DNA from 4 places in the Bacillus sp. XF8 genome. Region 2 is predicted to be linked to each of the others. Evidence: predicted binding sites of a transcription regulator. Region 2 holds the regulator's gene; each other region holds the start of a gene.
What was found. The regulator Rex, encoded in region 2, represses fermentation and respiration genes when NADH is low (regulators of the CRP and FNR family bind a similar motif). The targets are predictions, from matches to a motif close to TTGTGAAATATTTCACAA.

Region 1: a site for Rex is predicted at 5,833-5,850, ahead of J4P91_RS09615 (lactate permease LctP family transporter). Genes of this name have one in related genera too.
Region 3: a site for Rex is predicted at 1,156-1,173, ahead of J4P91_RS20805 (L-lactate dehydrogenase). Genes of this name have one in related genera too.
Region 4: a site for Rex is predicted at 6,568-6,585, ahead of nirB (nitrite reductase large subunit NirB). Genes of this name have one in related genera too.

Annotation. Positions count from the first base shown of each region.
Region 1 covers NZ_JAGDQK010000015.1:46,451-54,627, forward strand. Annotated here, with positions in the region: gene J4P91_RS09585 (carbon-nitrogen hydrolase) at 1-547, opposite strand, end outside; gene J4P91_RS09590 (amidohydrolase) at 567-2,183, opposite strand; gene J4P91_RS09595 (APC family permease) at 2,194-3,549, opposite strand; gene J4P91_RS09600 (acid-soluble spore protein H) at 3,782-3,961, opposite strand; gene J4P91_RS09605 (ArsR/SmtB family transcription factor) at 4,078-4,365, opposite strand; partial or broken gene J4P91_RS09610 (IS200/IS605 family accessory protein TnpB-related protein) at 4,995-5,612, opposite strand; gene J4P91_RS09615 (lactate permease LctP family transporter) at 5,898-7,520, shown strand; gene aspA (aspartate ammonia-lyase) at 7,636-8,177, opposite strand, start outside.
Region 2 covers NZ_JAGDQK010000054.1:72-8,248, forward strand. Annotated here, with positions in the region: gene tsaE (tRNA (adenosine(37)-N6)-threonylcarbamoyltransferase complex ATPase subunit type 1 TsaE) at 193-666, shown strand; gene tsaB (tRNA (adenosine(37)-N6)-threonylcarbamoyltransferase complex dimerization subunit type 1 TsaB) at 647-1,339, shown strand; gene rimI (ribosomal protein S18-alanine N-acetyltransferase) at 1,351-1,794, shown strand; gene tsaD (tRNA (adenosine(37)-N6)-threonylcarbamoyltransferase complex transferase subunit TsaD) at 1,794-2,810, shown strand; gene J4P91_RS25935 (ABC-F family ATP-binding cassette domain-containing protein) at 3,361-5,286, opposite strand; gene J4P91_RS25940 (redox-sensing transcriptional repressor Rex) at 5,471-6,100, shown strand; gene J4P91_RS25945 (YdiK family protein) at 6,129-6,320, opposite strand; gene J4P91_RS25950 (CPBP family intramembrane glutamic endopeptidase) at 6,323-7,066, opposite strand; gene groES (co-chaperone GroES) at 7,503-7,787, shown strand; gene groL (chaperonin GroEL) at 7,825-8,177, shown strand, end outside.
Region 3 covers NZ_JAGDQK010000035.1:84,687-92,863, reverse strand. Annotated here, with positions in the region: gene J4P91_RS20815 (hypothetical protein) at 560-745, shown strand; gene J4P91_RS20810 (spore coat protein) at 759-1,007, shown strand; gene J4P91_RS20805 (L-lactate dehydrogenase) at 1,263-2,213, shown strand; gene J4P91_RS20800 (PTS sugar transporter subunit IIC) at 2,234-3,247, shown strand; gene J4P91_RS20795 (phosphatase PAP2 family protein) at 3,315-3,968, opposite strand; gene J4P91_RS20790 (hypothetical protein) at 4,111-4,644, shown strand; gene J4P91_RS20785 (arsenate reductase family protein) at 5,003-5,368, shown strand; gene gcvH (glycine cleavage system protein GcvH) at 5,410-5,793, shown strand; gene J4P91_RS20775 (toprim domain-containing protein) at 6,040-6,384, shown strand; gene J4P91_RS20770 (thioredoxin family protein) at 6,388-6,696, shown strand; gene J4P91_RS20765 (hypothetical protein) at 6,847-7,191, shown strand; SAM riboswitch class I at 7,317-7,426, shown strand; gene J4P91_RS20760 (methionine ABC transporter ATP-binding protein) at 7,898-8,177, shown strand, end outside.
Region 4 covers NZ_JAGDQK010000033.1:39,870-48,046, forward strand. Annotated here, with positions in the region: gene J4P91_RS19375 (PH domain-containing protein) at 1-193, shown strand, start outside; gene J4P91_RS19380 (YitT family protein) at 312-1,148, shown strand; gene J4P91_RS19385 (precorrin-2 dehydrogenase) at 1,181-1,630, opposite strand; gene J4P91_RS19390 (sirohydrochlorin chelatase) at 1,623-2,333, opposite strand; gene J4P91_RS19395 (uroporphyrin-III C-methyltransferase) at 2,330-3,754, opposite strand; gene nirD (nitrite reductase small subunit NirD) at 3,814-4,131, opposite strand; gene nirB (nitrite reductase large subunit NirB) at 4,144-6,549, opposite strand; gene J4P91_RS19410 (YxeA family protein) at 6,787-7,176, shown strand.

The DNA.
Region 1 (8,177 bases), on a different contig from region 2:
GCTCTGAACCGATCGCTGAAGGATAAAATAATATTTCTGCACCTTTTAATGTCAAAATTCTCGCTACTTCAGGAAACCACTCATCCCAACATATACCAACTCCTATCCTCCCATATGTCGTATCATATACTGGATAACCAGTATTCCCTGGTGTGAAATAATATTTTTCATGATAATTTGGACCATCCGGAATATGATTTTTACGTGTTGTTCCCAAATACTTACCATCAGCATCAAAAACTGCTGCACTATTAAAATAAATCCCCTTTGCTGCCCATTCATAAAAAGGAACGATTAAGACTACACACAATTCTTTCGCTAATTGTTGCATCATTTGTAATGCATCATGCTTAAAAGAAATAGCTAATTCATAATTATAAACAGAGACATTTTGAGCAAAGTACTCGGCATGATACAGCTCTTGTAAACAAATAATCTTAGCACCCTTATTCGCTGCTTCTCTTACTTTTTCAATCGTTTTTTCTATATTTATTTTGATATTCTCACTACATGCTAATTGAACTAACCCTATTGTAATCGTGCTCATTCTTTTTCCCCTCCAGCTGTTAATTTTTGACACTTTGCTTTTCAGCTTGGAATACAACATTCCCATCTACCATTGTGAAAGTAACTGCCGCTTCTTTAATTTCTGTCACAGGTACATCAAATAAGTTACGATCCAATACGACTATATCAGCTAACTTTCCTACTTCTATTGTTCCTAGTTCATCTTCACGAAATGAAGCATATGCAGGAGCATATGTATATGCCCGTATAGCTTCAGCTAAAGAAACTCTTTCCTGTAAATTCCACTCTACGCCTTCATCATCTAACCTTGTTACCGCCCTATAAATTTCCGGTAACGGATTTAATGTAACTACAGGATAATCACTTCCAAATGCAAGCATTGCTCCGGCATCCATTAATGTTTTCATCAAATAATTGTGCTCTATTCTTTCTGATCCAATTAACTTCTTATATACTTCTCTACTTGTAAGATTAATATGTTCAGGCTGAATAGACGCCAGTACACCTAACTTTTGAAACCTCTCAATATCGCTTGGGTGAATCATTTCAACATGCTCAATTGCATGCCTTGCATCCCTTTTACCATTTTGTATTTGTGCCTCTTCAAAAGCGTCTAGCGCTAAACGTACTGCCCCATCCCCAATCGCATGAAACCTTACACGAAACCCTTCTTTATCCGCGTCGACTGTCCATTTTTTTATTATTTTTGGAGGATAAGTTGTATAACCATTTGTCGCGCGAGTACAGTATGGTTCTAGTAAGTACGCTGTATAGCTTGTTGTAACACCATCTATAAATTGTTTAAACCCACAAAATTGAACCATATTAGAGCGATACCTTTCACTTAAACGTTTTGCTAATTTTAAATCACCATTCAGAGGAGCCACAAAATGGACCCTTGTTGTTAACTTACCTTCCTTCTCGAATTCATCATATAGCTCCGCTTCTTCTACACCCATTTCAGGTATTCTCAATAAATCATGTACAGAGGTTACGCCATATTTTGCAGCTTCCATTAAAAAACTCTGAAGCAATGCTCTATTCCGCTCAGGATTAAACTGTAATACATGTGTCGCTAATCCTACTGCATTTTCCTTTAAGATTCCTGTTGGCTCGCCATTCTGATCTTTCACAACTTCTCCATAGGGTGGATTTTTCGTTCCTCTATGAATCCCCGCCATTTCTAAGGCCTTACTGTTTAGCCACGCACAATGAAATTCAGCATGATATAAAAACACGGGCCTGTCTGCAATGAGTTCGTCTAATATATTTCGATGGGGTTCTTCCTGAGCTTCCCACAAATTCTGCTCCCAACTACTTCCAACCACACAAGGTGCATTTCTATTTGTATCAGCGTGTTTCTTTACAAGCCTTGCAACTTCTTTAGCTGAGCGTGCATGAATAAGTTGTACCCCTTCATTCACTAAGCTCCCTAGCATAAGGTGAATATGAAAGTCATGAAATCCAGGCATAATAAGCTGATTTCCAAAATCATATATCATTGTGTGAGAATCAACATAATCTTGAATTTTATCTTTTTGAACAAGAGCAATAATTTTATTATTTTTAACCACAACAGAAGCTGAGATAAAGGTTTCTTTCGTTCCTGTAAACACAGCATTACTACTTAAAATAACATCTGCTTTTTTCGTCATCATTCTCCTCCTAAATCGATAATTCTTGTCCATCTTCTTTCTGTGATTCATCAAAATTCATTTGTGGTGGTTGAACACGGAATAATTTCGTTATATAGAGTAAGTAAACAATCCCAACAAGGGCCCATATTCCTCCTAGTACCATAGACATCTTATCCAAATCGCTCCATAACTTGATCGTTATACTCGCACCAATTAACGGAATCACAAAATATAAAATTGTAGATTTTAAAGATCTCTGACGTCCTTTAACAAAGTAATGAGCAATAACTGAGATGTTTACAAATGTAAAGGCAATTAGTGCACCAAAGTTAATGAAAGAAGTGATTGTAACAAGATCAGTAAATAGTGCAGCTAGAGCAAAAATACTTACCAAAATAATATTTTTGACAGGTGTTTGAAAGCGTGGATGTATATAGGAAAAGAATGTTTTCGGCAATACCGAATCCCTTCCCATTGCATATAAAATACGTGAAACACTAGCATGAGAAGTCAAAGCTGAAGTAAAAGAAGTTACTATCATTCCTGCAAGAAATAAAGCATTAAATAAATTTCCACCTATCATTCTAGCGATTTCAGCAGCTGCTGTATCTAGACTTTTAAAAGATGAATAATCCGGATGAATTAAGTGTGCCAAATAAGAAACAAGAATATAACAACTACCAGAACAAGCAATTACAAAGAATATCGCTTTCGGAATTGTCTTTGTTGGCTGAATCGTTTCTTCTGCAAAGGTTGTTAAAGCATCGAATCCTAAAAAGGATAAACAAAGAACAGAAGCACCCGCAAATGCCGTCAAAATCGACGAATCAGAATTTATAAATGGTTTTAACGAAAATAAGGTCCCTTCTCCGTTTCCTTTAAGAAGAGATATAATACATAGAATACAAAACAAGATTAATACTATATACTGGAATCCTAAAAAAATCATATTCATTGTAATCGTTAATTTTGTCCCTACAATATTGATTACAGTAACAATTACAATCATGGCAACAATCCATATACTAGAAGGAATAGACGGGAAATATTCAGATAAATAAAGTGCTATTATGAGGAAGTTAATCATGGGAATAAACAAATAATCCATTAAAATTATCCAACCAACCATAAAACCCAGCCCTGGGCTCAAAGATTTTTGCGTATACGTATAAGCAGATCCAGAAATCGGATAGGCCTTTGTCATTTGTCCGTAACTATATGCCGTAAATAACATGGCACATAGTGCAAGTATATACGCCGTAGGTATTACACCTTTTGATAAAGATTCTACAACTCCAAATGTAGTAAATACGGTTAATGGCGCCATGTAAGCTAAACCTAGTAATACTAACTGAAAAAAATTCAACGAACGCTTTAGCTTCATTTCATTCTTCACTTTTCAACCCCCTTCTTATTGTTACTTACTCTATGCAAATCATGTTCCAATTTGTCGTTACATAGAAAAAACTGGTTTTTTCAAGCTTTTCGATGAAAAAACAAAAAGGTGGTATCTACAAAAATATACCAATATGCATAAACTATGAATTATTGCATATTTCCTTCTATTTTTATAAATAAAAAGCGAAAGTTAGCTCCTGCAAGCTAACTTTCGCTTTTTATTGCTCTTCTAACGCTGTAACTTCTACTTGCACTGTTTCATGTGGTGTTTTCACATCATGTACATTTGCGATTCCACTTCCCTCATCACAACTTTCAATCCATACTGGCACACCATGATAAGTTACATCGATTCTACTCGAAGATGACAAAATTTGTTTCACACGCTTTACATCCATTCAGTATCTCTCCTTCTACTTATTACACTCCTTTTTATCTTTTCATATCTTTATGGAATATATTCCATAAAAAAAGACGTATATTTCTATACGTCTTTTTCCATAATATTCAAATTTTACGAAAATAATGTCTTTACAACTTCACTTACTTTCTCATTATGCACTTGATAATATACTTCTAAGCCACGTCTTTCAAAACGAACAACTTTATTCTGCTTTAACTTCGTTAAATGCTGTGAAACAGTAGATTGCGGAATTTCTAATACTTCTTGCAATTGTGTTACGTTACAAGTTCCGCGTCCCATAAGCTCCATTACAAGGCGAAGGCGGAGTGGGTGAGCTAACGCTCGTAGCATTTGTACATCCTCTTCTGAAATACGACAATCAAATTGATTTTGATTCATAAAGTTCCCCTCATTTTTTCGTTTTTATTTTCTTTTTATTTATTTATATATTTGTTTTTATATTTCCTGTTACGACACAACTTTATCAACCTAAAATAAAAAAATTATTTCCTCCTTTTATCAACATACAATTAAGGGCAAAAATCCCTGCTGATTTTGAATATTATACTACACGGCTTAGTGAAAAAGCAAAACATACAGATGGGAATACTTTGCTTCTAAATGCTGTTTTCTCAACCTTTTTGTTATATTTTTTTACTTACACTACTCCTTGTAATGATATTGTAAAATACTGTTCTGAAATGATATGCAAATGTAATCTTTTTAAGTTATTTGACCATTGAACTACCCCCACCTACCTCTATATGAGCTTGAGATGGGGGATTATACTGTTTCCGCCCTAACAAAAACACTTCCTCTCGTTCAACAAAGAGGATACAACGATATAGAAATTCGGTAGTGTCCTTAGGCAAGACGACCTCTTTCTATCTCCCGAGGAAAGCAGAAAAGGTACAGCTACTTTCTTCCTATATCGAGGCGAAGAACACCATGCCATGCATCCAGTTCCTAGACCTGTTATCTGCTCTGGTGACAAGCGTAAGAGACTGGGACAAGGGAATCTTTTTTCATTATGCAAACAGTTTTTCCAGTTTTTTCTTTTCGCTCTCAAATAAGTCTAATCGCTCGATTTGTAATGCCTCTTTCGGCTGATTTACATGATATAACTGATAGAAATGATACGTACGAATATCCAATCGATTGTTTAATTGATGCCAATGGCTCCAGTGATGTGCATCTTTCTTTGGAATATAAGACTGAAGCACCTGAGGCACTTTCTCTTTGTATCCTAATCCACGAAGACCAATTGTAAAGGCCGCTGATTGATGGATTGAAACCCCAAGTTTCCGCATATATTTCATCTTCCCTGAGATAGAAGTGTAAGCTGGATTGACTTGAAAGACAGCCACGCCCCTTTTATCCGCACGACCCAGACTCGCATTTGTCATCTTCTGATAAACGAACAGACTCTTCATTCGATTCACTCGCTTATTTCCGTACCGATCACCTGCCTTCGATTGCGTGGTATCTAACTTCTCGATTACAATCGGCTTGTTATACCGCTCTGCTAAGTTAACTAATCGAATCACTTCCGCTTCGATTATCTTTGTGATTTGTCCAGCAGATTTACCTATAACTGAAAAACGGAAGGAACCACTCCCTTTATAATTTCCATCCAAAGTGTAATTCATTTTAAACATGTAGGGCCTATGACATATGAAAATATGAAGTAATACATGGATAACGTATAAAAACCCGTATACTTTACAGCATACGGGTTTTTATTTTTTGTCTAGTTTATGAACAAAATGTAGCGGAATTTTTACAGTTAGCACTATTATAGAATAATTATACTTTTCTACGTTGACAATAGTGTTGAACAGGAATATACTTAGCAATGTAAGTTGATTGTGAATTGTTTCACAAATTAATGTGAATATCTTCACATACTATAGATAGGAGTTGTCATTATTATGAGTACTTGGACACAAATTTATGATCCGTTAAACAACATTTGGTTATCAGCACTTGTTGCCGCTCTTCCAATTTTATTCTTCGTTCTTTGTTTAACAGTATTTAAAGTTAAAGGATATTTATCAGGGCTTTATAGCGTAATTTTAGCAATCATTCTTTCCATATTTGTTTACAAAATGCCTGCAACTATGGCAGTATCATCCGCTGCATTTGGAGTAGCAGCCGGGTTTTATCCAATTTGTACAATCGTTATTGCAGCAATTTTTCTTTATAAATTAACAGTAAAAACTGAACAATTTAATGTTATTCGTGATAGTATTTCTAGTATTACAAGCGACCGTCGTCTTCAAGTCTTGTTAATCGCTTATTCTTTCGGTGCTTTCTTAGAAGGTGCAGCTGGTTTTGGTGTACCGGTTGCAATTACAGCAGCATTACTTGTAGGTATGGGCTTTAATCCATTAAAAGCAGCAGGTATTTGCTTAGTTGCAAATATTGCTGGTGGAGCAATGGGAGCAATGGGTATTCCAGTTACAGTACCTGCTCAATTAACACAGATGGATGCATTAATTGTTGGTCGTCAAACTGTAACATTATTACCTTTCATTAGCTTTGTATTGCCATTCTTACTTGTTGCAATGGTAGACGGTTTTAAAGGGATTAAAGAAACTTGGCAAGGTATCCTTGTAAGTGGTGGTTCATTTGCCATTACACAATTTGTTGTAACATATTTCCTTGGGGCTGAATTAACTGATATTTTCGCAGCTGTTGTCAGCATGGTTGCATTAGCTTTATTCTTACGTGTATGGCAACCAAAATCTTCAGCTCAATCTACAGATCAACAAGTGGAAAAACATGGTTACACAATGAAACAAATTCTATATGCTTGGTCACCATTTGCTTTTCTAACTGCATTTGTAACAATTTTTAATTTAAAAGTGATCAAAGGCTTATTTGCTCCAGACGGTGCATTAGGAAGCTTAGTGTGGAACATCCAAATTCCTGGTTTACACAATCAAGTAATTAAAACAACACCTATTGTAAATGCGGACACACCATTTGCAGCGCTCTTCAAGCTAGATGTATTTTCATCTACAACTACTGCGATTGTGCTAGCAATTATCGTATCTTTACTTGTATATCGTGCAAAAGGGCAATTAGTTAAAGAACTAACTATTGAAACATTAAAAGAATTGAAAGCACCAATTTATACAATTTGTAGTGTAATTGCATTAGCATATGTAACAAACTATTCTGGTATGTCTTCTACTCTTGGACTAGCTTTATCATCTACTGGTGATGCTTTCCCAATCTTATCTCCAATCCTAGGTTGGATCGGCGTATTCTTAACTGGTTCAGTAGTATCAAGTGGTTCTTTATTCGCACCGCTTCAAGCAGTAACTGCAGCTCAATTAGATATCGTTCCATCTACACTGGTTGCATTAAACGTAGTCGGCGGTACAATGGCAAAAATGGTTTCACCACAATCAGTAGCAGTTGCTTGTGCAGCCGTTGGACTAGTTGGTAAAGAATCTGCTCTATTTAAAACAGCAATGAAATATAGCTTAATTTTCTTAGCAATAATTAGCCTACTTCAATTAACTTCTATATTTAATATCTTTTAAAAGCTGAAAACGATCCCTTCTATAAGGAATCGTTTTCAGCTTTTTTCTCTTTTTCAATGAAAGTTTTCCTTTTATTCATTACGAATAAAAGGAAAACAATCCTGATATACATGTATCAGGATTGTTTATTTTTTAATAACCATGCTCCAGCTATTTCAGGATGCGTCATTTCATATGGATCCAAAATAATATCGAGCTCTTCTTCTGTTAACACACCATGCTCTAAGCAAAGCTCACGAACAGATTTACCTGTCGCAATTGCTTCACGAGCAATTCGAGATGCCGTCTCATATCCAATATGAGGATTCACTGCCGTAATAATCCCAACGCTTTTCTCAACATATTGTTTTAACAACGCTTCATTTGCAGTAATATCCTTAATACAATACTCACGAAATACACGGAATGCATTATTCATAATACTAATGGATTGAATTAAATTAAATACTAACACCGGCTCCATTACATTTAGTTCTAATTGTCCTGCTTCTGATGCTAAACATATAGTATGGTCATTTCCAATAACTTGGAAGGCAACTTGGTTAATCACTTCTGCCATAACTGGATTTACTTTTCCTGGCATAATAGATGATCCTGGTTGACGAGCTGGTAATTGAATTTCAGCTAATCCGACACGTGGACCAGATGCCATAATAC
Region 2 (8,177 bases):
ATTTATACAAAGAAAAGAACGAAACAACTTGTTTCGTATTTTTTTATTTATTTTTAAGTAAACTTATAAAGACAGTCAATCTTACCCTTAGGACAACTCCTAAGGTCTTTTTTATATGTTCAAAATGAAACAAAGTGAAAAAATCTGTATAATAAAGAGTAGAGAATATTGTGAGTAAGGTAGGTGAAACCTTTGAATAAATATGAAATAACGACAACCTCTTCTGAAGAGACACAGAACTTATCAGAAAGGTTGGGACAACTTGTTAGGGAACAAGATGTACTTATTTTAGAAGGAGATCTAGGTGCTGGCAAGACAACGTTTACGAAAGGTCTTGCAAAAGGTCTTGGTGTGAAACGAGTTGTAAATAGTCCGACATTCAATATTATTAAAGAGTACAAAGGGAGATTACCGCTATATCATATGGACGTGTATCGTTTAGCGGAAAGTGAAGAAGATTTAGGGTTTGATGAGTATTTTTATGGCGAAGGTATAACAGTAGTAGAATGGGCTCATTTAATTGAACCTTTCTTGCCAAATGAGAAATTAAAAATAAGCTTGTTCCATACAGGTGATGATACAAGAAGAATTGTATTAGAACCAAGTGGTGAACGTTATATTAGATTATGTGAGGAGCTATTACAAGATGAAAGTACTAGCAATTGATACTTCAAGTTATGTAATGGGAGTTTCTCTTATTGATGGAAATACTGTTGTCGGAGAAATCATTACGAATTTAACAAAGAATCATTCCGTGCGCCTTATGCCAGCTGTAGAAGAACTTTTAAAGGAATGTAATGTAAAACCGAAAGAGTTAGATAAAATTATTGTAGCTGCTGGCCCTGGATCTTATACAGGAGTTCGAATTGGTGTGACGGTTGCAAAGACATTAGCTTGGTCATTGCAAATACCGATTGTCGGCGTGTCTAGCTTAGAAGTAGTAGCTGCGAATGGAGCTAATTTTCAAGGGGTTATTTGTCCATTGTTTGATGGGCGTCGAGGACAAATTTATACGGGCTTGTATACATATAAAGAAGGTCAGCTATCTTCTATAGAAGATGATCGAATTGTTCTTATTGTTGATTGGTTGCAGATGTTAAAAGATAAGGGACAACCCGTTTTATTTATTGGCAATGATGTAGAACAACATAAAGAAACGATTGTAGAATATTTAGGAGAGCAAGCTGTGTTTGCTTCTTGTACAAAGAACAACCCAAGACCAAGTGAGTTAGCATTTTTAGGATTACAAAAAGAGGAGCAAAGTGTGCATACATTTGTTCCAAGTTACCTCCGCTTAGCAGAGGCAGAAGCAAAATGGCTAGAAAGTCAAAAAAAATAGGGGATATCAAAATGGATATTACATTTAGAAAAATGACGACTGATGATATTGCTCAAATTGTAGCAATTGAAGAAGCGTCATTCCCAACTCCTTGGACTGCTGATGCGTTTCATCGTGAATTGACGATGAATGAATATGCACATTATGTCGTAATAGAAAAAGACGATGTGGTAATTGGATACTGTGGATTATGGATTATTATTGACGAATCACATATTACGAACATAGCTATTTTGCCAGAATATCGAGGTCAAAAACTTGGGGATGCTTTGTTGAAAGAAGTAATGGATCAGGCAAAAGAAATGGGAGCAAAAACGATGACACTTGAAGTACGGGTGTCAAATGAAGTAGCGAAGCAGTTATACCGAAAGTATGGATTCCAAAATGGTGGGATTCGTAAACGATACTATACAGACAATTATGAAGATGGTCTTGTAATGTGGGTGAATATATAATGGAAAAAAATACGATTATACTTGGTATTGAAACGAGCTGTGATGAAACGGCTGTAGCGGTTGTTAAAAATGGAACAGAAATAGTGGCAAACGTTGTCGCTTCACAAATTGAAAGCCATAAGCGTTTTGGCGGAGTGGTGCCGGAGATTGCATCTCGTCATCATGTAGAACAAATCACAGTTGTATTAGAAGAAGCATTAAAAGAAGCGAACGTTACATTTGAAGATATTGATGCAATTGCTGTGACGGAAGGACCTGGTTTAGTAGGAGCACTTTTAATTGGTGTTAATGCTGCGAAGGCAGTTGCCTTCGCGCATAATATTCCTCTTGTTGGTGTTCATCATATTGCTGGGCATATTTATGCGAATCGTTTAGTAAAAGAACTACAATTCCCGTTGTTATCACTTGTTGTGTCTGGAGGACATACAGAACTTGTTTATATGAAAGAGCATGGTTCCTTTGAAGTAATTGGCGAAACGAGAGATGATGCAGCAGGAGAAGCATATGATAAAGTTGCACGTACATTATCTATGCCATATCCAGGTGGTCCTCATATTGACCGTCTTGCTCATGAAGGACAGCCAACGATTGATTTACCGCGTGCATGGCTAGAACCAGATTCGTATGATTTTAGCTTTAGTGGATTGAAATCAGCAGTTATCAACACTGTGCATAATGCAAAACAACGTGGGGAAGAAATTGCACCAGAGGATTTAGCAGCTAGCTTCCAAGCGAGTGTAATAGATGTACTAGTAACGAAAGCAGCGCGTGCAGCAGAAGCATATGGTGTAAAACAAGTGCTTCTTGCTGGAGGGGTTGCAGCGAATAAAGGACTTCGCGCTTCTTTAGAGGAAGAGTTTGCTAAGAAAGAGGATATTGAGCTAATCATTCCACCTTTATCATTGTGTACAGATAATGCAGCGATGATTGCAGCCGCAGGTACAATTGCATATGAGCAAGGAAAACGTGCAACATTGGCTTTAAATGCAAACCCAGGGTTAGACATTGAAGCATAGTTATACACAAAATTAACCACAACCTGTGGATAAAACCCATATTATTTGTTGATAATATGGGTTTTATTGTGTATATAAAATGTGGATAACTTTTTTATATTTTGGGGATAATGTGGAAAAGTTATTTTTGCGTTTATGTTATAAAGGTGAATATGTGTATAAAGTTGTGGATAAAACAGGTGAGGTCAGACCTTTGACGATTGTCCTTTTTATCCCGCTATTTGCGGGCAGTAGTACTCCCACCTCAAAATTCTGTGAAAGCAAAGAAGTTAAGTGGGAGATAAACTGCCCGTAAAAGCCCGATTGGTGCGGGCTGATAATCAGTAGGGGATGGAGAAAACCCCCCACTGATTAAAGTTTCACTTTATATGTAAAATATATTGCTTTTTTCGGATGAAAAAATAAACCAGGAAGTTGAATGATCTTCAACTTCCTGGTTTTTACTATTTAAGTATAGAGAATGTATTCTGCTATTCAAGAGCAATGATACCCCCACTTGAAGACTCTGCAAAAGCAAAGGAGTTAGACCGGGACAGATAGAAATTTCACTTTATACGTGTAATTCTTCCCATTCCGCCATGAATTTCTCTAGTTCTTCTTGTTTTGTTTGCTTTGCTGTTGTAATCTCACTAGCTCGTTCGTAGTCAGCGTATACTTCAGGCAGACAAAGCTCCTCTTCTAATTCTGCAATTTCTTCTTCTAACTTTGCAATGTTTTGTTCGATTTCCTCAATTTTCCGGATACGTTGTCGTTCCTGCTTTTTACGTTCTTTTTCTTCAAGATAGCTTAATTTTTCTTGAGCAATGCTTTTTTGAATAGGTGTATCATTTTCTTGCTGTTCAAATTCCGCACGTTCAATCATTTCATTTTTCTTTTCGATATAGTAGTCATAGTCACCTAAATATTCTTGTGCTCCTTCTGTTGATAACTCAACCACTGTAGTTGTTACACGGTTAATAAAATAACGATCATGGGAAACGAATAAAAGAGTTCCTGGATAATCAATTAAGGCATTTTCTAAAATCTCTTTACTGTTTAAGTCGAGATGGTTTGTTGGCTCATCGAGAATCAGTAGATTAGATTTTTGCATCATCAATTTTGCTAGAGCTAATCGAGCCTTTTGACCACCACTTAGGGAAGATACTGGCTTTAATACATCATCCCCTGTGAATAAAAAGTTACCGAGTATCGTGCGAATTTCTTTTTCTGGCTGAAGCGGATAATCATCCCATAGTTCGTTTAGAACACGCTTAGACGATGTTAAGTTTGCTTGCTCTTGATCATAATATCCAATAGAAACATTCGAACCGAAAGAAACTTCACCGCTTAATGTATTCAATTTATTCACAATCGATTTTAATAATGTAGATTTCCCAATACCGTTTGGACCGACTAGTGCGACACTATCACCGCGGGTTAAGCGCATATTTACATGCTCAATAATCGGCTCTTTGTCATATCCAATTGAAACATCTTTTACTTGTAATACATCGTTTCCACTTTGTTTTTCGATATCAAAGTGAAAGGATGCGGACTTAGAATCACCTGATGGCCTAGTCAGTAATTCCATTCGATCTAATTGTTTACGGCGACTTTGTGCGCGTTTTGTTGTAGATGCACGGGCAATGTTCTTTTGGACAAAGTCTTCGAGTTTAGCAATTTCCTCTTGTTGTTTCTCATAACGTTTCATTTCCTGCTCATATAGTGCAGCTTTTAAATCTAAATATTTACTGTAGTTACCAACATATCGTCTGCTTTCTTTATTAGAAATTTCATATACTTGTGTAACAAGCTTGTCTAAAAAGTAGCGATCGTGGGAAACGATTAAAATAGCTCCAGGATAGCCTTGTAAATATTGTTCAAGCCATGTTAATGTATCGATGTCTAAATGGTTTGTTGGTTCGTCCAAAATAAGTAAGTCTGGTTTTGTTAATAGTAGCTTCCCAAGAGCAAGTCTTGTTTTCTGTCCACCACTTAACGTAGAAATCGTTGTTTGGTGTGTTTCAACTGGAAAACCAAGTCCACTTAAAATGGAGCGAATATCAGCTTCATATTGATAACCACCTTGATCTTTGTAGTCTAACTGTAATTGATCATAATCAGCGAGTAATTTTTCGTACGTAGCAGCATTTGAAAAGTTCTCTTCCTTACCCATTTCCTGCTCTAACCTTCGAAGTTTCTTTTCCATTTGCTGCAGATGAGTAAAGACGGTAAGCATTTCATCCCAAATTGTTAAAGAAGTTTCTAAACCAGTATTTTGGGCTAAGTACCCAATTGAAACATCTTTTGGCTTTATAATTTCTCCACCGTCGTGAGATAGTTCACCGGCAATTATTTTTAATAATGTGGATTTTCCAGCACCATTTCGACCAACTAGTGCAATGCGATCCTTTGTTTGAACTTCCAATTTAATGTTTGCAAGAATTGTTTCAGCACCGTATAATTTTGAAAGCCCATTCACTTGTAATAAAATCAATGTTTTCACCTCAAATAATTTCTTAACTTTGCCATGTTTATATTTCTCAATCATACTAAAAATAGTGTATAGTTTAAAATAAAGAGAGAAGTCTTCTCTCTATTATACAAGGAAAGTCATAAGTGCTAAACTTCTGTATTTGTTTTAAGTCTATGAACAAAGATAGGAAGAGAGGAGAGGTTATATGGATCAGCAAAAGATTCCACAGGCCACTGCCAAACGATTGCCTCTATACTATCGATTTATCCAAAACTTATCTCTTTCTGGTAAGCAACGTGTTTCATCGGCAGAATTGAGTGAAGCGGTGAAGGTAGATTCCGCGACAATTCGAAGAGATTTTTCATATTTTGGAGCGTTAGGGAAAAAGGGATATGGGTATAATGTGAATTATTTACTATCATTTTTCCGAGAAACGCTCGATCAAGATGATATAACACGTGTAGCACTTATTGGAGTGGGTAATTTAGGGACCGCTTTCTTACATTACAATTTCACGAAAAATAATAATACAAAGATTGAAATGGCGTTTGATGTCAATGAAGAGAAAGTTGGAAAAGAAATCGGAGGAATTCCTGTATATCATTTAGATGAATTAGAAGAACGTTTAACAAATGATATACAAGTGGCAATATTAACAGTGCCTGCTACCGTTGCACAAGCTGTAGCGGATCGATTGGCCGAAACAAATGTACATGGAATTTTAAATTTTACACCGGCACGATTAAATGTTTCAGAAAATATAAGAATTCATCATATTGATTTAGCTGTAGAATTACAAACACTCGTTTATTTTTTGAAAAATTATCCACAATAAAACGCAGAGGAAATCCCTCTGCGTTTTATTATTGCTTTTTCTTTGTAAATTTGACTAAGATAAGTCGAAGTGCCAAATTAAAATCAATTGTTGCCATAGCAGCAAACAGCATTGTCCAAAAGTTCCAAATTGTATCTGTAACGTTCGTAATTGCGAAACGTGTAAAGACACATCCGAGAAGGAAATACAGTGCTGCCATGAACAATGGTGAGTTCCTCATATTTAAAATCCTCCGATAAATCCTTGCATTTTTTCTGCTTGTTTAATCATTTCTTGTATTTGTTCGTTACTTACTACTACTTGGGTTATTGCAACTAGTGAATTCATCGTAACGTGAGCCATAATAGGAACGATGATTCGTTTTGTTTTCACGTATAGAAAAGCGAAAACAAGTCCCATGGAAGTGTATACTAACAAATGTGTAAAATCAAAGTGAATTGCTGCAAAAACAAGTGAACTAATAATTGCCGCGATAAAGAAATTAAATCTTTTATAGAGTGTTCCAAATAAAATTTTTCTAAAGACAATCTCTTCTAAAATAGGGCCGATGATAGAGATAACAATAAGAAACCATGGAGTAGCTCTTGCTATTTCCATCAAATCTTGGGTATTTTGAGAACCGGGCTTAATCCCTAATAATCGCATTTCAATATTAGCTGCGATTACTTGAGCAAACATAGCTAAAAAGAAACCGATAAATATCCAGCCGATTGTAGCAGAAATACTAGCTCGCTTAGTATCTAAATGTCTTTCGCGGATATCGGTTCTAAGTAGCCAAAGTATAATACATAATGCAATAAAAAAGCTGATGATTGACCAGTGCCCAGCCATGATTTGTATTTTTTGCTCTCGTGAAACCGCCATATTATCGTATAGTCCTGTTTTGAAAAGGAGCCACACTCCAACAATTCCCGATAATTGCATCAGAATATATGTAACTATAATCCACCAATATTGTTTTTTCAAATTGGTTAACCATCCTTTCTAACTCTAGTTTATGAGATAAGGCGGGATAACATGTAAATATCCAGCCGGGGATACATAATAACTGTCCCTATTATTATTTTTTTGTAAATCTTTCATTGAAAGTGAAATTGGAGACAGGAAAAAGCTGTACCTATAGAGAAAACAACTTATGGTATCTTTCATATTGTAACATACGGTAAGTGGAAAAACTGATTCATATACAAAAGGCTTTCTTGAGAATGGTTATAACGATAACAGAATTATTTCCTTTAGGAAGTTGTATAGAAAAAGTTTATATAGTAATTTGCGAAAAAATTATGATTTTTTTACTTGCAAAAGAAAATTAGATTATTTATTATTATAAGTGTGTTAGCACTCAGTGTCTTCGAGTGCTAATAAAGAAAATTTACATAGAAAAATGAGGAGGTTATTGTTCATGCTAAAGCCATTAGGTGATCGCGTTGTAATTGAGCTTGTTCAAGCAGAAGAAAAAACAGCAAGTGGTATTGTATTACCAGACACTGCAAAAGAAAAACCACAAGAGGGTAAAGTTATTGCAGTAGGTACTGGTCGAGTGCTTGAAAATGGTGAGCGTGTTGCTTTAGAGGTAGCAGCAGGTGATCTTATCATCTTCTCAAAATATGCAGGTACTGAAGTGAAATATGAAGGTACAGACTACTTGATTTTACGTGAAAGTGACATTTTAGCAGTTATCGGTTAATTATATACATTTTAAAAATCCAAGGGGGTCAAATATTATGGCAAAAGATATTAAATTTAGTGAAGAAGCACGTCGTTCGATGCTTCGCGGTGTCGACACTCTTGCAAATGCAGTAAAAGTAACGCTTGGACCAAAAGGTCGTAACGTTGTACTTGAGAAAAAATTTGGTTCACCACTTATTACAAATGATGGTGTAACAATTGCGAAAGAAATTGAATTAGAAGATGCTTTCGAAAACATGGGTGCAAAATTAGTAGCAGAAGTTGCTAGCAAAACAAATGACGTAGCTGGTGACGGAACAACAACTGCAACTGTATTAGCACAAGCTATGATTCGTGAAGGTTTAAAAAACGTAACAGCTGGTGCGAACCCAATGGGTCTTCGTAAAGG
Region 3 (8,177 bases), on a different contig from region 2:
ATGTAAAAGTAGGAGATCAAGTTAGAGTGAAGGGGATGTTTATAGGACATGAATGGTCAAATAGTTCTGTTGATGCTTCTATTGAAAAGTTAAATACAGAAGATGTTTGGGTATGGTCCTAAATTTTAATTTTGCTTAAAATTTATATAAATCGTAAAAAGCTTATTCCTTAAAAAGGATAAGCTTTTTTGTTATATGAGGGTATATAAATTGTAGGTTATATGTCCAATTAATACCGGAATGATTGAGTTAGTTTTCTTATAGAGCAAACCATCAATTATAGCTAATTAATTGTAAAAAGAAAGCAGTCTTTTTGTTAGTAATAAAAAAGATTGCTTTCTTTTTCTATTACTATAATTTAATTATTTAAAACTTCTTATAAAATAACTCGCATCATACCATGTTTTTGCAACACTCATAGCTAAAATTATAGATACATAAAAAAGAACTCCTGAAATTTCATTTCAACATTTTCATGTAGAGAGCATTTTTACTGTATACATTCCAAAAACAAATAAATACTAAATGATGAATGACCAAAGAAAGGAAGGTTTTTATTATGCCAAACTTAACAGAGCTTGAGCTTGAAAATTTACGTCATCTTATTGGGGGGCATGCGACAGTTGCGAATAAACTAGATCAGTATGCGCAGCAGTGTACAGATCCTCAATTGAAACAAATGCTACAACAAGATGCACAAGCTGCAAGAAATACAAAACAACAATTAATGTCCTTTTTAGGCTAGGAGGGTATCGGATATGAATGAAAAAGATATGGTTAACGATTATTTATCGGAATTAAATGCTAGTTTGACTAGCTATGCGAATTACATAGCAGAGTCGAATAACGAACAGTTACATCAAACGCTGATTCACATTCGTAATCAGGATGAAATGAGACAACGTAATGTATACAAATATGCATTGCAAAAAGGATATTATAAACCAGCGGCTCCTGCAAATCCATCGGTTGTTCAGCAAACGAAAGGTCAATTAAGCGCACAGTAATAAATAAAAAAGCGAGTGAATCTCGGATGATGATTCACTCGCTTTTTTGTGCATTTGTATATGTCAATAAATATGTATGAAATATTTTTCCAGTTGTAACAAATATGACGAAAACAGAGTAGAGTGTTTCACAAAATATACATAAACTTTGCTCAATGTTTCACGAAGTATCCATGGTTTCTATGGTGAGAATCTCTATAATGAAGAGTATAAAGAACAAATAAAACATTACATGATTACATAGGAGAGATTCTTATGAATAAAAACACAAGAAAAATCGCAATTATTGGTACTGGATTAGTAGGATCAAGCTGTGCGTATTCAATTGTGAATCAAGGTATCTGCGAAGAGTTGGCATTAATTGATATAAATCATGAGCGTGCAGTTGGAGAAGCGATGGATTTATCGCACTGCATTAACTTTACAAATACAAGAACAAAAGTATATGCAGGCGATTATGAAGACTGTAAAGATATGGACATTGTAATTATTACAGCAGGTCCAGCTCCAAAACCAGGACAAAGTCGTTTGGATACTTTAGGAGCAAGCGCGAAGATTATGGAAAGTGTTGTAGAAGGTGTAATGGAAAGTGGATTTGATGGCATCTTCTTACTTGCATCAAACCCAGTTGATATTATTACTTATCAAGTTTGGAAGTTATCTGGATTGCCACGAAATCGCGTGATTGGTACTGGAACATCATTAGATTCTTCTCGATTAAGAACTATTTTATCTGAAATGCTAGAAGTTGATCCTCGTAGCGTTGACGGTTATTCATTAGGTGAGCATGGTGATTCACAAATGGTAGCTTGGTCTCATGTTACAGTCGGCGGGAAACCAATCTTGCAAATTTTAGAAGAGCAAAAGGAACGTTTCGGTGAAATTGATTTAGATGACATTGTAGAAAAAACCGCAAAAGCTGGTTGGGAAATTTATAAACGTAAAGGGACTACTTATTACGGTATTGGTAACTCACTTGCTTATATTGCACGTTCTATCTTTAATGATGATCATCGTGTAATAGCTGTTTCAGCAATTTTAGATGGTGAATATGGTGAGTATGATATTTGTACAGGTGTACCAGTAATTATTACAAGAGATGGCGTGAAAGAAGTTGTAGAACTAAACTTAACAGAAAATGAAGAAAGCCGATTTGCAAAATCGAATGATATTTTACGTGACTACATGAAAACAATCGGTTACTAAAATAGGAGAAGGTGAAACAGATGAAGGAATATATAATGTCTCGTGTCTTTAAAGGTTCTGCCGGAATTGCACAAGGTATTTTCGTATCCCTTGGAATTGGTTTGCTTATCGAAAATATAGGAAGAATTGTTGATATTCCGATGTTAATTACGATCGGAGTCGTCGCGAAATCACTTATGGCACCAGCAATTGGAGCAGGAATTGCTTTTATGCTTGGAGCAAACGGACTTGTCATTTTCTCAGCGATGGTTGCCGGGGCGATTGGAGCAGGATCCATTTCGATTACTGAAGCTGGTCTAATCATTAAAACTGGTGAACCGATTGGTGCGTTATTAACAGCAACTTTAGCAGTTTATATTGGTAAACGATTAAGCGGAAAAACTGCTTTAGATATGATGCTCGTTCCATTTGCAGCAATATTAGGTTCTGGTATAGTCGGTATTTGGTTATCTCAAAATATTAGTCCTGTCTTAAATGCAGTTGGCGCATTTATTAAAGATAGTTCAGCTGGTAGCCCATTCATTGCATCTATCGTACTTGCGGTTGTTTGGGGACTATTACTTATCTCTCCAGCGTCATCAGCAGCTTTAGCAATTGCACTTAGCCTAGATGGTGTTGCAGGAGGTGCGGCACTTGCAGGATGCGTCGCTCAATTTATCGGATTCTCTGTTATCTCTGCGAAAGAAAACAATTTAGGTGGTATTTTAGCACAGGCACTTTGTACTCCGAAAGTACAATTGCCGAACATTACTAAAAATCCAATGATTCTCATCCCAACTGTCGTTGCCAGCGCCATTGTGGGTCCTGTATCTGCACTGATCTTCCAACTAGAAGCAGGTAAAGAAATTGCGGGTCTTGGATTAAGTTCTCTTATTGCACCAATTAATTTAATTTCCAGCCAAGGATTCGGCGTTGTGCCAGCGATGGTTATCACTTATATCGTAATCCCAGTAGCTGTTTCATATATTCTTTACATGGCATTACGAAAAGCAGGCCGTATTCATTCTGGTGATATGACTGTGCCACAATCTTAAGTCACAACCCCCAATCTCCTTTATATAGATAAAAGCAGACTGAAGAAGCCACAGTCTGCTTTTTTAGTCACATTTTATAAGTTTGTCTTACTGGAATTGTAACAGTTTCTTTTTTATTTACTAGTAATAATTGTACGCCGAAGTATAGTGTGCTAGCGACTGCCATACCTGAAACGGCATCTAAGAAAGCGTGCTGCTTTGTAAACAGTGTCGATAAAATAATAAGTGTTCCAAAGAAAGTAAGAATGAAATATTCTAATTTGTGCTGTTCTCTTCGTTTATAAGCCGCTAACATAATCACAAATGTTGTTAGGACGTGGATGCTAGGGAAACAGTTTACAGGCTGATCAATACTATAAATATAGCGCACTAAGTCGGAGAACACGTCTGTGCCTACAACTGTAGGTCTAGGGACCGTTGTTTGCCAAAAGTAATAAATTGAAAAACAAGCAAGTTTTCCGAGGATAACGCTGCTTAATGTTACATAGTACTGTTTGCGATCTTTAAAGCAGTAGTAAATGAGTGCACCGTATAAGTATGGAAACCAAAGTAAATAAGGAATAATAAATGCCTTCACAAATGGAATCCAATCATCAATCATAGTCGTTACATCGACGGCATGAACGCCAGATTTATTCAGTACATCGTAAAGGGGGCTTACGAGTACGAGTAGAAGTATATAACTTAATGGAAGAAAAGATGAAAGTTTATATTTTTTCATGAGTATCACCTATGTTTTAGTAATGTAAGTAAATCCAATTGATTATAATATAGAAAATCAAAATGGGCTATTGATTTTACTTACATTTTCTTGAATTAACCTTACATTTTTGTCACTTGACTTTGAAAATGGAGGGATAGGGATGAAGCGTTCACTAAGTTTTTGTTTTCTTATATTGTTATGCCTCGTGGGAGCTGGGTGTGAAAAGAATAAGGTTGTGCCATCTGCTTTAGAGTATAGCGGGAGAGCACTAGTAATTGGAGTTGTCGGCGAAGCACCAAAGGATACGTTTAGAAATATAAAGTTTGTACAGGTGAAATTAGATGAAATGAAGGAGAAATCTGATAAAGTCGACGGATTTCTGGTTATGAAAGAACATTTTGAAGAGGCATCAAAAGAAAAATATACAGATCTATTTTTAGGGTTAAAAAAGCCAGTGTTTTTTATCGGTTTAAAGGATAGACCATATTTAATTTTTACTAAAAAAGATTTAGATTATAATAATACACCGAGAGATGAAGAAATGATGTATACACAAGGTTTTGTAAATATGGGTAGCAGTGAAGGGCAATTTTGGGGCACTGGTTTATACAATGATACGATTTCAGAGCAAAGTATTCATAATATGTATGTATACGTGTTTCAAACGATTGCGGATTATTTGAGTAGACAGTGAGGAGCCTATAGCTTAGGCTTCTCATTGTTTATTTTTGTGTTAAATAAACGTTTGTTTAAGATGTATGTTCGATGTGAATGAATGCATATTTTAAGGGGTGTTTAGGTCATTATTAAATCAAATAAACGTTTGTTTAATATATATGTTCGGTCTAAATTATACGTAATGAATGAAGAGGAGGACTTTTATATTTATTTTTTTATATGAAATCTTCTTAAATACCGGAAAAATAAGAAAAATTTGCAGGATTAAAGAAAGTTGTCACGAAATAAGTTAAAGTTTGGAGAAGAATCGTTTGAAATAATAAAATGTTTTCTATATGATAAAGGTAAAGGTTAGTAAAAAAGTAGGTGAATTTATGACAGTAACATTTTATTCATACCCAAAGTGTGGTACATGTCAAAAAGCAAAGAAATGGTTTGAGGCAAACGATGTAGCATATGAGATGATTCATATTGTTGAAAATCCACCGTCAAAAGAAGATTTACGTAATTTACATGCAAAAAGTGAATTGCCATTAAAAAAATTCTTTAATACAAGTGGAATGCGTTACCGCGAGCTTGGCTTAAAAGATAAGTTAAAGGATGCAAGTGAAGACGAAATGTTTGAGCTTTTAGCATCTGATGGCATGTTAATCAAACGTCCGATCGTAACAGATGGCACGAATGTAACACTTGGTTTTAACGAAGAGCAATTTGAAAGTGTGTGGAAAAAGTACCAATAAGGTATTTTTACATAATTAATACATTCACTGGAGGTACAGTCATGAGCATTCCAAATCATTTACGTTACTCTGAAGAACACGAATGGGTAAAAACTGAAGGCAACCAAGTTGTTATCGGTATTACTCATTTTGCACAAAGTGAGTTAGGCGATATCGTATTCGTTGAACTTCCTGAAGTAGGTGCAACAATTGAAGCTGACGAGCCATTCGGAAGCGTAGAATCTGTTAAAACAGTTTCTGAATTATACGCACCTGTAAGCGGTAAAGTTGTAGCAGTAAACGAAGACTTAAGCGACCAACCAGAACTTGTTAACGATTCTCCGTACGAAGGTGCATGGATGGTTAAAGTTGAACTTTCTGATGCAAGTGAAGTTGAAAAGTTATTATCTGCAGAACAATACGCAGAAATGACAAACCAAGACTAATTCTAGTCGACAAAAAGGACAGCCTGTGTGCTGTCCTTTTTATTTTGTATTACATGAACGAAAGAGCGGCTCGCTTTTCTTTGTCTAGCTCCGCCTCCACGTCAGAAGCTCCATCCCCCTCACATTCTGAGCGAGCCGTTTCCGCATTTCTTCACAAAAATAAACAGGAAACAACATGAAAATATCGAATATACTATATACTAAGGTAAGGCTGTTTCATAGTATATGGTGATCGGGTGATGACATATGGTCTATGTAGAGAAAGTCATTATTGTCGAAGGAAAATCAGATAGAAGAAAGATTGAATCTATTATTCGCGAACCAGTGGAAATTGTTTGTACAAATGGTACAATTGGTTTGTCGAAAATGGATGAACTCATTGATCAGTTTTTTGATAAAGAAGTATATGTACTAGTGGATGCTGATGCTGCAGGTGAAAAGCTCCGAAAACAATTTCGGAAAGAATTCCCGCAAGCTGAGCATATTTACATTGATCGTTCGTATCGCGAAGTGGCAACTGCTCCTTCTAATCATTTAGCGAACGTATTATGGGGAGCTGACATTGACGTTTATACAGAATATTTACGGTAAGGAATGATAGAAGTGATTGACTGGACAGGTGCTGAAGCTACAGCTCTAATAGCAGACCAAGAAAAAACAGTGTTATATGTATATACACCGATGTGCGGAACATGCCAGTTAGCGAAGAAGATGTTAACAGTGGTAGAAGCTACTATATCTGATTTGGAAATAGGCATGCTAGATTTAAACTATGCGCCGCATTTAGCGCGAGAGTATGAGGTAGAAAGTGTCCCTTGTTTACTCGTGTTTGAGCGGGGAACACTTATGAAAAAAATATATGCATTTCATTCGGTTGAATATTTATATACAGAATTACAGTAGGCGGCAAAGTTTTTGCCGCCTCGACATATTTCTTGGGAAATATGTCGAGGGATAGAAGTGATACGTTATTTGTCGAGAGAAAGTAACAGGATTGCTGTTTGGTAGGATGGAATGGTATTAGTAGAAAGTGAAATGAAGGATGTGACTAGAATGGGATTATATTCGTTGCTTCAATCATTTGTAACGTATGCCAATAACCAATATCATCTAGAACCGCTTCTTCGGCAAGGAGAAAAAACGATTAATTTTCGTTTTGGAGATGAGTGTTGCTCACTTCAAATTTCAAGAGAGTATATACAACTTTTGAAGAGTGCGAAGGGAACAGAGCAAATTGTTTGCTTTCGAGAGGAAGATTTACGTCGATTAGTTACTGGAAATATTCGGTTGCAAACACTATTGCACAGCGGGCGTGTTCAATATAATGGAACGTATCGTACGATGTTATTATTAGAATCCGTATTTCATATATGTAAACCAATGCAAGTAGGCGCTTAATATTCTGAAGTTTTGTTTTTTGAGAATTTTTTTGTTGACATAGTGGATGTATGTTGATACAATTCAATTCATAAAATATAGACAATTTAATAGATTTTAAATCAGACGAAAATTCAATCTGATTTCTCTTATCAAGAGAGGTGGAGGGACTGTGCCCTGTGAAGCCCGGCAACCGTCAACATTTATGTTGAAATGGTGCCAATTCCTGCAAAGCGATTGCTTTGAAAGATGAGAGGAAGGGATAATGTTGATATACGCATATAAACCTTTCTGCTCATACAAAAAGCAGAAAGGTTTTTTTATTGTTTGAATGAGGAGGACATTCAAATAATAAAAAGAATCGTTAAATAATTTAGCCCGGCGGCAAGATTTTTGCGTCCTGCATGAAAAGATAAAAAGAATTTGTAGGAGCAGAGCTAAACGAGCCGCTTACGCTTTTTAAGAAATCCAGTTTCAGCAGCTAGAATGTTCGGTGGCTTCGCTTCTTCCTGCGAGGTAAAAAGCGCCTCTACGTCAGAAGCTCCATCCCCCTCACATTCTGAACGAGCTGCTTACGCTTTTTAAGAAATCCAGCTTCAGCGGCTAGAACAGTCGGTCGTTTCACCCCTTCCTGCGAGGCAAAAAGCGCCTCTGCGTCAGGGGTTCCAACGCCCTCTTGTTCTAAACAAGCCGCTTACGCTTTTTAAACAAAAAAGGGGTGAACACCATGATCCTATTGGAGAACGTAAAGAAAATATATAAATCAAAAAACGGTGATGTGACTGCTGTAGATGACGCCAATTTAAAAATAGAAAAAGGTGAGATCTTTGGTGTTATCGGATATAGCGGCGCTGGTAAAAGTTCTTTAATCAGATTGTTTAATCAATTAGAGAAACCAACTTCCGGACAGATTACGATAGCTAATCGTGTTATTTCAGCAATTACTGGGAATGAGCTTCGAAAGGCAAGACAAGAAATCGGAATGATTTTTCAGCACTTTAACTTAC
Region 4 (8,177 bases), on a different contig from region 2:
GATTCTTTTTTATGGGAAATTCGCGTATTATCCTATAACATTTGAAGAATATTTATATTGTTGTATAGATGACATAGAAATGTTTCCGCGGTTAGTGTTTATTCATAATAGTGAAGTTGTAGTCGCTAAGTATATTCAGGCGGGGAACGTGAAGAAATTTGTTGATGCTGTTAGAGCGAACTTGAATAACTAAACAGATGTTTATGTAAACATAATTATATAGATGTTATAAGAAAAAAGAGTGTGGTAAAAACTATTTCTATGCCTCTGTAAGATAGTGATACAATGTCAAATAGAGGAGGGTACAACTTATGTTTAATCAACGAATGAAAGAAATTGCATTAATTACAATTGGTTCATTATTGTTTGCGATAGGTATTAACTATTTTGCTATTCCAAACCGTTTATCGGAAGGTGGAATCATCGGTTTAACAGTTGTCACCTATTATTTATTTGGATGGTCACCAGGGATTATGAACTTTGCCTTCAATGCGGTTCTATTAGCTATTGGTTATAAATTTTTTGATAAAAAAACGATGGTTTACACAATCCTCGGTATTGTAGAAACCTCTTTGTTTTTATATGCTACAGAACATATTGGACACAGGGTAAATAGTGATACATTATTAGCAGCTTTATTTGCTGGGGTGTTTGTTGGTATTGGATTAGGCTGTATGTTCCGAGCGGGAGGTACGTCTGGAGGATCAGCAATCTTAGCGCAATTAGCAAATCAATATTTAGGGTGGAGCGTTGGAAAAGGTGTTCTTATTATTGATATTGTTGTAATTGTAGGGTCGGTATTCATCATTGGACAAGAAAAAGCAATGTATACGCTCGTTGCAGTATTTGTCGGAGCAAAAGTAATCGACTTCATTGTAGAAGGAATTAATACGAAAACAGCAGTTACAATTATATCAAGTCAACCAGATTTAATTCGTGAAACGATTACGAAACATATGACACGCGGTGTGACTGTTTTAGAAGGACGCGGTGGTTATACTGGAAAAAATAAAGAAGTACTATATGTCGTAATTAATAAGCAAGAGCTTGTAAAATTAAAACAAGTAATCAGTAACGTGGATGAAGATGCGTTTGTTGTTATTCATGACGTACGAGATGTACTTGGCGGCGGTTTTAAAGCAAGCTAAAAAGATGAACGAGGGGGATTCGTTCATCTTTTTTATTTTATAATTTGAGGAAGGATCGTCATTAGTTTTTGCTTGATTCGTTTTGCAAAGGATGGATTTTTACCAGAAGTTGAGATGCTGATAACATATTCGTCATTGCGAATAACTGCGGGTGTATGAAAGGAGGATTCTGTTCCATCGCTTACGACATTCACCCATTGAAATTCATGTGCTGCTTGTTTCACCATCATATTTACATCATGATCATTTGTTGCAGCATAAATGAGGTGCGCATCTTGAATATCTTCTTCTGTAAATGTTTTTTTCTTCCATGTAATATAGGTAAGATTCTTCATTTCTTCACAAATATATGGACTCACAATAGTAACAAGAGCTCCTGTGTTCTCTAATCCAGCTGCCTTTCGGTATGCAATTGTTCCACCACCGATAATTACAACCATTTTTCCCTGCAGATTACACATAATAGGATACATATTATGCATGTACATGTTCCTCCATTCGATCTAATAAAGCGGACTTCATATAGGAATCAAATTGAAGGCAGTTACAAGTTGTAACGTTAGCGTATTTTTTGGCATGCCGATTTATTTTCTGAAGTAATAAGCCGGTGAAGAGAAGATACGGCATGACATATACATGCTTTTTGGATGCGGCCTTTTCATTGAGTTCATCAGTAAAAGAAGGTGTTCCTTTTGCTAAAAAGGAACAGGAAACAGGCAAGCAGAGTTTTTGCTCGACTACTGATCCAATTTGCCTTAATTCATGTATAGGCTGAGAATCACTACTACCACGGCCGACAAGTAAGATTTCACTACCTTGTATGGGCATAGCTTCACGTATTCGTTTTATCACAAGTTCAATCATAAACGGATGCGTACTGAAAGGTGTTGCAACTGAAAATGTAATGTGTGGATAGCGTTTTTGTATTTTCTCAATTTCAAAAGGGACATCACGTTTATAATGGGCTGCTGCAAATAATAAAACAGGGACAATTAAAACCTCAGTTGCCCCGTCTTGGATCGCTTCTGTAATTGCATCTTGAACAGTCGGTGTTGTTAGTTCAAGAAAGCCGATTTTTTGGATACTTTCGCTTCGCTCTTTTATAACGGACCTAACAAAGTGAATGAACTGTTCATTGCCTTCTTGTAATCGGCTACCATGTCCGATATAAACGATACCTTTCACCCTGCCACCACTTCTTTCTCATTGATGATAGCTTGCAGCTGATGATCGATATTATGGAATCCGACTTTATTTGCATATTGCAGAGTCGGTTCATCGGCATATGAGAATGGCAAATGAAGAATATCCATGAATCCGAGGCGTTTTACTTCGGATATAAACGTATCAATTGCAGCGCGTCCTTCAAATACAATAGAATCCCATGCGAATTCAGTTAGTGTACGTGTATGAATTTCATCAAAACGATGATCAATGTTATATTCATGTGTCATGATATGAGAGCCCGCACCTATTTTTTCTTGAATGATTGCAATGCGGTTGATATTTCGTCCTAAATAAATAGTTGTTTCGGCAGAAAATCTTGCTGGTTCGCTTAATAAACCGTATTGCATAAGTGCTTTTTGAGTAGTGCTATTCATATGTTGTAGCGTTGCTTGTAAGAAGCGAATATCTTTTTGATGCTGTGCACATGATTGCAATAAGATTTCTACACTTTCAGGTGAACAGAAAACAAGGCGCTCAGCTTTAAATATTTCACAGAGTTGATCGGATGTTAACTGATGTTCCTGCTTTTTGAAAGTTGGTATTTGATATACTTCTGCTCCAGCTGCTTGTAATTTTTGCGCTAGTATACTTGTTTTATTTGTTGCAGAGGCAAATAAAACTTTTTTTTCGTGTAGTGGTTTGCGTTCTTGCCAGGCAATCTGTTTACGTAAGGATACCACCTCACCAACAATTGTCATCGATGGATTTGAAATATGTTCTTTCTTTACGGAATCAACTATTGTGGCTAATGTACCTGTAACAACTCGTTGTTTTCCAGTTGTACCCCATTCAATGACCGCTACTGGTGTATCTTTTTTTCTTCCTGTTTGCAATAAGTTTTCACAAATAATCGGTAGATTTTTAACGCCCATGTAAAAGGCAATTGTATCGCTATTTAAGAGGGCGCTGTAATTTACTTGGTCGCTAATTGCACCTTTTGTATGGCCAGTTAGCAACGTTACACTATTGCTGTGGTCTCGATGGGTAAGAGGAATGCCGGCATACGCACTAGCGGCAATACTAGATGTAATACCTGGGACAATCTCATATAAAATGTTTTCTTCAGCTAAAGCAGCAGCTTCTTCACCAACGCGGCCAAAAATAGATGGATCCCCGCCTTTTAGGCGGACGACAGCTTTACCTTCTTTTGCAGACCGAATTAAATGGGTGTTAATCATTTCTTGTCGCATAATATGATTTGTTGGCATTTTCCCGCAGTAAACGAGTTCGCATGTTGGCTTCGTATAGCGAAGTAAATTTTGATTCAATAAGCGGTCATATAAAACAACATCTGCTTTTTTTAGGCAATCTATTGCTTTTTTTGTAATAAGTCCTTCATCGCCAGGTCCTGCACCAACTAAATATACGTATCCGTTCATCTCTACACCTCATCTATTTTTACTTGAAAGGAAGCCGAAAAAGGGCTTCCTTGTACAAACTACATGTATATATAAATATCACCATCAATAACTTCTACTTCATATGTTTGAATGCAACCATCATCAGGTTTTTGAACTTCACCTGTTATTAATGAAATTTTCCAATCATGCAACGGACAGAAGACGAATTCTCCAGAAACAATTCCTTCCGCTAAAGGCCCATTTTTATGAGGACACCGATTTTCTACAGCGCGAATGTCGCCATTTGAAAGACGAAACAAGGCGATGGATATGTCCTTCATTCGCACTTCCTTACCGATTTGCATGGGAAGATCTTCGGCACGCATTATTTTTATTTTCTCTTTTGTTTGCAACATGTAGATCGCTCCTTACTTTACAGTTTCTACTTCATACATGGCTTTTAATGATTTAGTTTCTAGCGCTTGTCCCCAAGCTTCTTCATATGTGTTACGCGCTTTTTGGAAACGTTCATTTAGCATAGCGACCATTTGCTTATCTTGCAGTACTTCTTTTATGTGATCTAAGCCGATTCGTTCGACCCAAGGGGCTGTTCGTTCGCCATAAATGCCAGTTTCACGGTAATGTTGTACATAAGCTGTGGCAATGCGAAGTACATCTTCTTCTGTAGGGACAATCATTACAAAATCAGCTTCACGAACTTCTGTTCCACCGTTACCGCCAATATAAAGTTGGAATCCATTTTCAACACAAACGACGCCGAAGTCTTTTGTTAATGCTTCTGCACAGTTACGTGGACAACCCGTTACGCCCATTTTCATTTTGTGCGGTGTATCTACCATTTCTAACGATTGTTCAAGTAACATACCAAGCCCTAATGAATCTTTTGTACCAAAGCGGCAGAAGCGAGAGCCGACGCAAGATTTTACATTGCGAAGGGATTTCGAATAAGCATAACCAGAAGTCATATCGAGGTCAGCCCAAACTCTTGGTAAATCTTCTTTCTTAACACCGTATAAGCCGATTCGACTTGCGCCTGTTATTTTTACGAGCGGCACATCATACTTTTTCGCAACTTCGGCAATTCTCATTAAATCATCTGCAGTAGTAACACCGCCATACATACGAGGAATAACAGAAAATGTGCCATCATGCTGAATATTACCATTCATTCTTTCATTAACGAATCGGGATGCCTTATCATCTGCATATTCTTCTGGACGTGCCATACGTAAATAGTAATTTAATGCAGGACGGCATTTTGAACAGCCATCTTCATGTGCGAAGCCAAGGACGTTTCGTACTTCTTTTGGCGATTTTAACCCTTTTTCATGAATCGCTGTGACAACTTCATCACGTGATAAAGTTGTACATCCGCACATACCAACAGATTGTGCAGATGCATCGAAGCTATCTCCGAGTGTATGAGATAAAATTTGTTCAACAAGTGGACGACATTTACCACATGATCCAGCAGCTTTTGTACATCCTTTTACTTCTTCAAAAGTTGTTAAATCTTGTTCTAAAATGGCATGAACAATTGTTCCTTTTGTCACACCATTACACCCACAAACAGTGTCATCGGCACTCATGCTTGCAACGTCAAGTCCGCTTTCTTCACCAGCTTTATGAAGAAGAGAAGCTGGTGTGTATTCTTGTATATCTTCTTCTTTTTTCAACATACTAAAGAGCCGTGTACCTTCAGTGGTGTCTCCGTATAAAACAATACCAACGACTTTGTTGTCGCGAATTAATACTTTTTTATAGGAACGTGTACAATCATTGAAGATTGAGATTGCTTTTGTCTTATCATCTTCATAAATTTGTCCGGCAGAGAATAAATCGCATCCTGCAACTTTAAGCTGTGTACCGACAATACTACCTGTATACCCGTCTGTTTGTGAGTTCGTTATATGTTTTGCCAGTATGGCACCTTGTTCGTATAAAGGAGCGACAAGACCATAGGCAATACCATCATGCTCGGCACATTCACCAACTGCATAGATGGATTCATCATCTGTTTGCATATAGTTATTCGTAACGATGCCGCGGTTTACAAGTAAGCCAGCATCTTTAGCTAACTGTGTATTTGGACGTATCCCCACAGCCATTGCAATTAAATCACATGTTACAACACTGCTATCTTCAAATTGGATACCTTCAACATGGTCAGTACCAAGAATTTTCACTGTTTTCTTTTCCATAAGAAACTTCATACCTTGTGCCTCTAAATCTTCACGCAGTAATGAAGCAGCTTTAGCATCAAGTTGTTGCTCCATTAAGTGAGGCATTAAATGGACAACGTGTACGTCCATGCCAAGGTCAATAAGCCCTCGTGCGGCTTCTAAACCAAGTAATCCACCGCCTATTACAACAGCTTTTTTATATTGCTTAGCAGCATCCATCATAAATTGTGTATCTTCAATTGTACGAAATCCTGTTACACCTGGAAGACCCGAACCTTCAACAGGTAAGATAAAAGCACTAGACCCTGTTGCAACAATGAGCTTGTCGTACATAACAATACGGTTCTTTTCTGTAACAATGACTTGTTCTTCACGATCAATATTTATTACTTTTTCATTTGTATACAGTGTAATATCATTTTCTTCGTACCAACTGTATTCGTTCATAATGATATCTTGTATATTTGTTTTTCCTTGTAGGACGTGAGATAGCATAATACGATTGTAGTTTGGGTGAGGTTCATCGCCAAAAATGGTAATGTCATAAAGATTCGGATCTTGTTTTAAAATCTCTTCAATGCAGCGTATACCAGCCATACCATTCCCGATCATGACTAAACGTTTTTTCATATTCATTTCCCCTCTTAAATGTGAAATGTTTAACAAACTTTTATATTCGTATTATAGAATATTTGGAAAATAGAGGGTGTGATGTTTATCACAGTTTTGGAGGGTTCACAAATTGTTAAAAATCATATAAAATTTCATTCGAATTCTTACAAAAATGTAAGGGAAATGTAATGGGATTCAATGGCGGAATTGAGTCTTTCTCTTTAAAATAAGTTTATAGAAAACTACACATATTGTATGGAGGAGGAATCCATCTTGGAGTGGGAAAGGGTAAAAAAGCGAGTGATTATTACTGGGATTGCGACGGTAGCTGCAACTATACTACTACTACCAACAAAGCTTGGACCAGTAATTGATAAATATAATCCATTTTATAAAACGAAAGAATACTATACGATTGTAAATGGTATCGGTCAGCACGTTGGCGATGATTGGTACGAGTATGAATTTGTTGCATACGATGAAAAAGGAAGAGAACAAACGATAAAGAAAACGGTAAAACATATGTTAAAAAGAGATGAGGCATTGAAAATTTTCGCAAAAGGACGTTATGGTGAGTCATTAGTAGAGATTGAGGATCAAAATATTCCTGTGCAGGCGAGAAGTCAGCTTTTGAAGATGAGGTAAAACATTGTAAAAAACTGTAACATGGCGAGTGTATCACAGTCTTTTATTGCATATAAAGTGAAACTTTAATCAGTGGGGGTCTTACTGCCCGTTAATGCGAGATAAATCTTTTAAAGAAGAAATTTTTCGGGATCAGTATTTGAATATACAATTACTATATAAATACGAATTAAAAAACTGACATAAAACCTTTCTTTTTAGGTGGGAGAGAGCATCCGGCCATGCATAGAAGCGGTCAGACCCTCTTCTGCCCCATGCCAAGTTAAAACAAAGGGAGAAAACGAGTGCAGGTCACCTTTTATTCTTCGTAGCAGTGACCTATATGTCGAAAAATCAAAATAGTTTTATATATAATATGTTTTAATTAGACAGTGAGTATGGAATTTAGGGAGCTCTAACTATATAACAAGAAAGTAGAAACAAGTTTATACTAGGCCAAGCTGTAAGTAGAGCTGCACCGCTAGCAAGTCTGATTACAGCTAATTTGTTAAAAGTGATATTGTTCATGACAATATTGTAAGGTACATGTAAGGTAATTCGATAGTTGCCATATGTGAATTCTATTACAATACAAGTAGAAAGTTTGAACATATAACTTTCTGTCTGAAATGATGATGAATGTTTGAAAACCAACCAACTATTGAATAGGCCTTATCTCATTATGAGATGAGGCTATTTTTTAAAACCTTACAACATTGTAATGTTTTCGTAAGTTAATTCGATAGCTTATTTGTCACATTTTTTGCATAATAAAAATAGATAAAAAATTAGGGAAGGTAATAAGAAGGGAGAAGAATGGGATGCAAAAAGAAGAAGTAGTTAAGTTTCCGATAAAAGATTTCTGTAGCTACTTTACCGTTGCTGTCGTATGTGTTGGACTTTTTGATATAATTACAAATTTAATTGTTAAATAATATAGATGATAAAACAAGAAGGAACTTCCTTCTTGTTTTTTATTTGCACTCACTCTTGAATGTCATATTAAAATGGGTGTAGGAGAT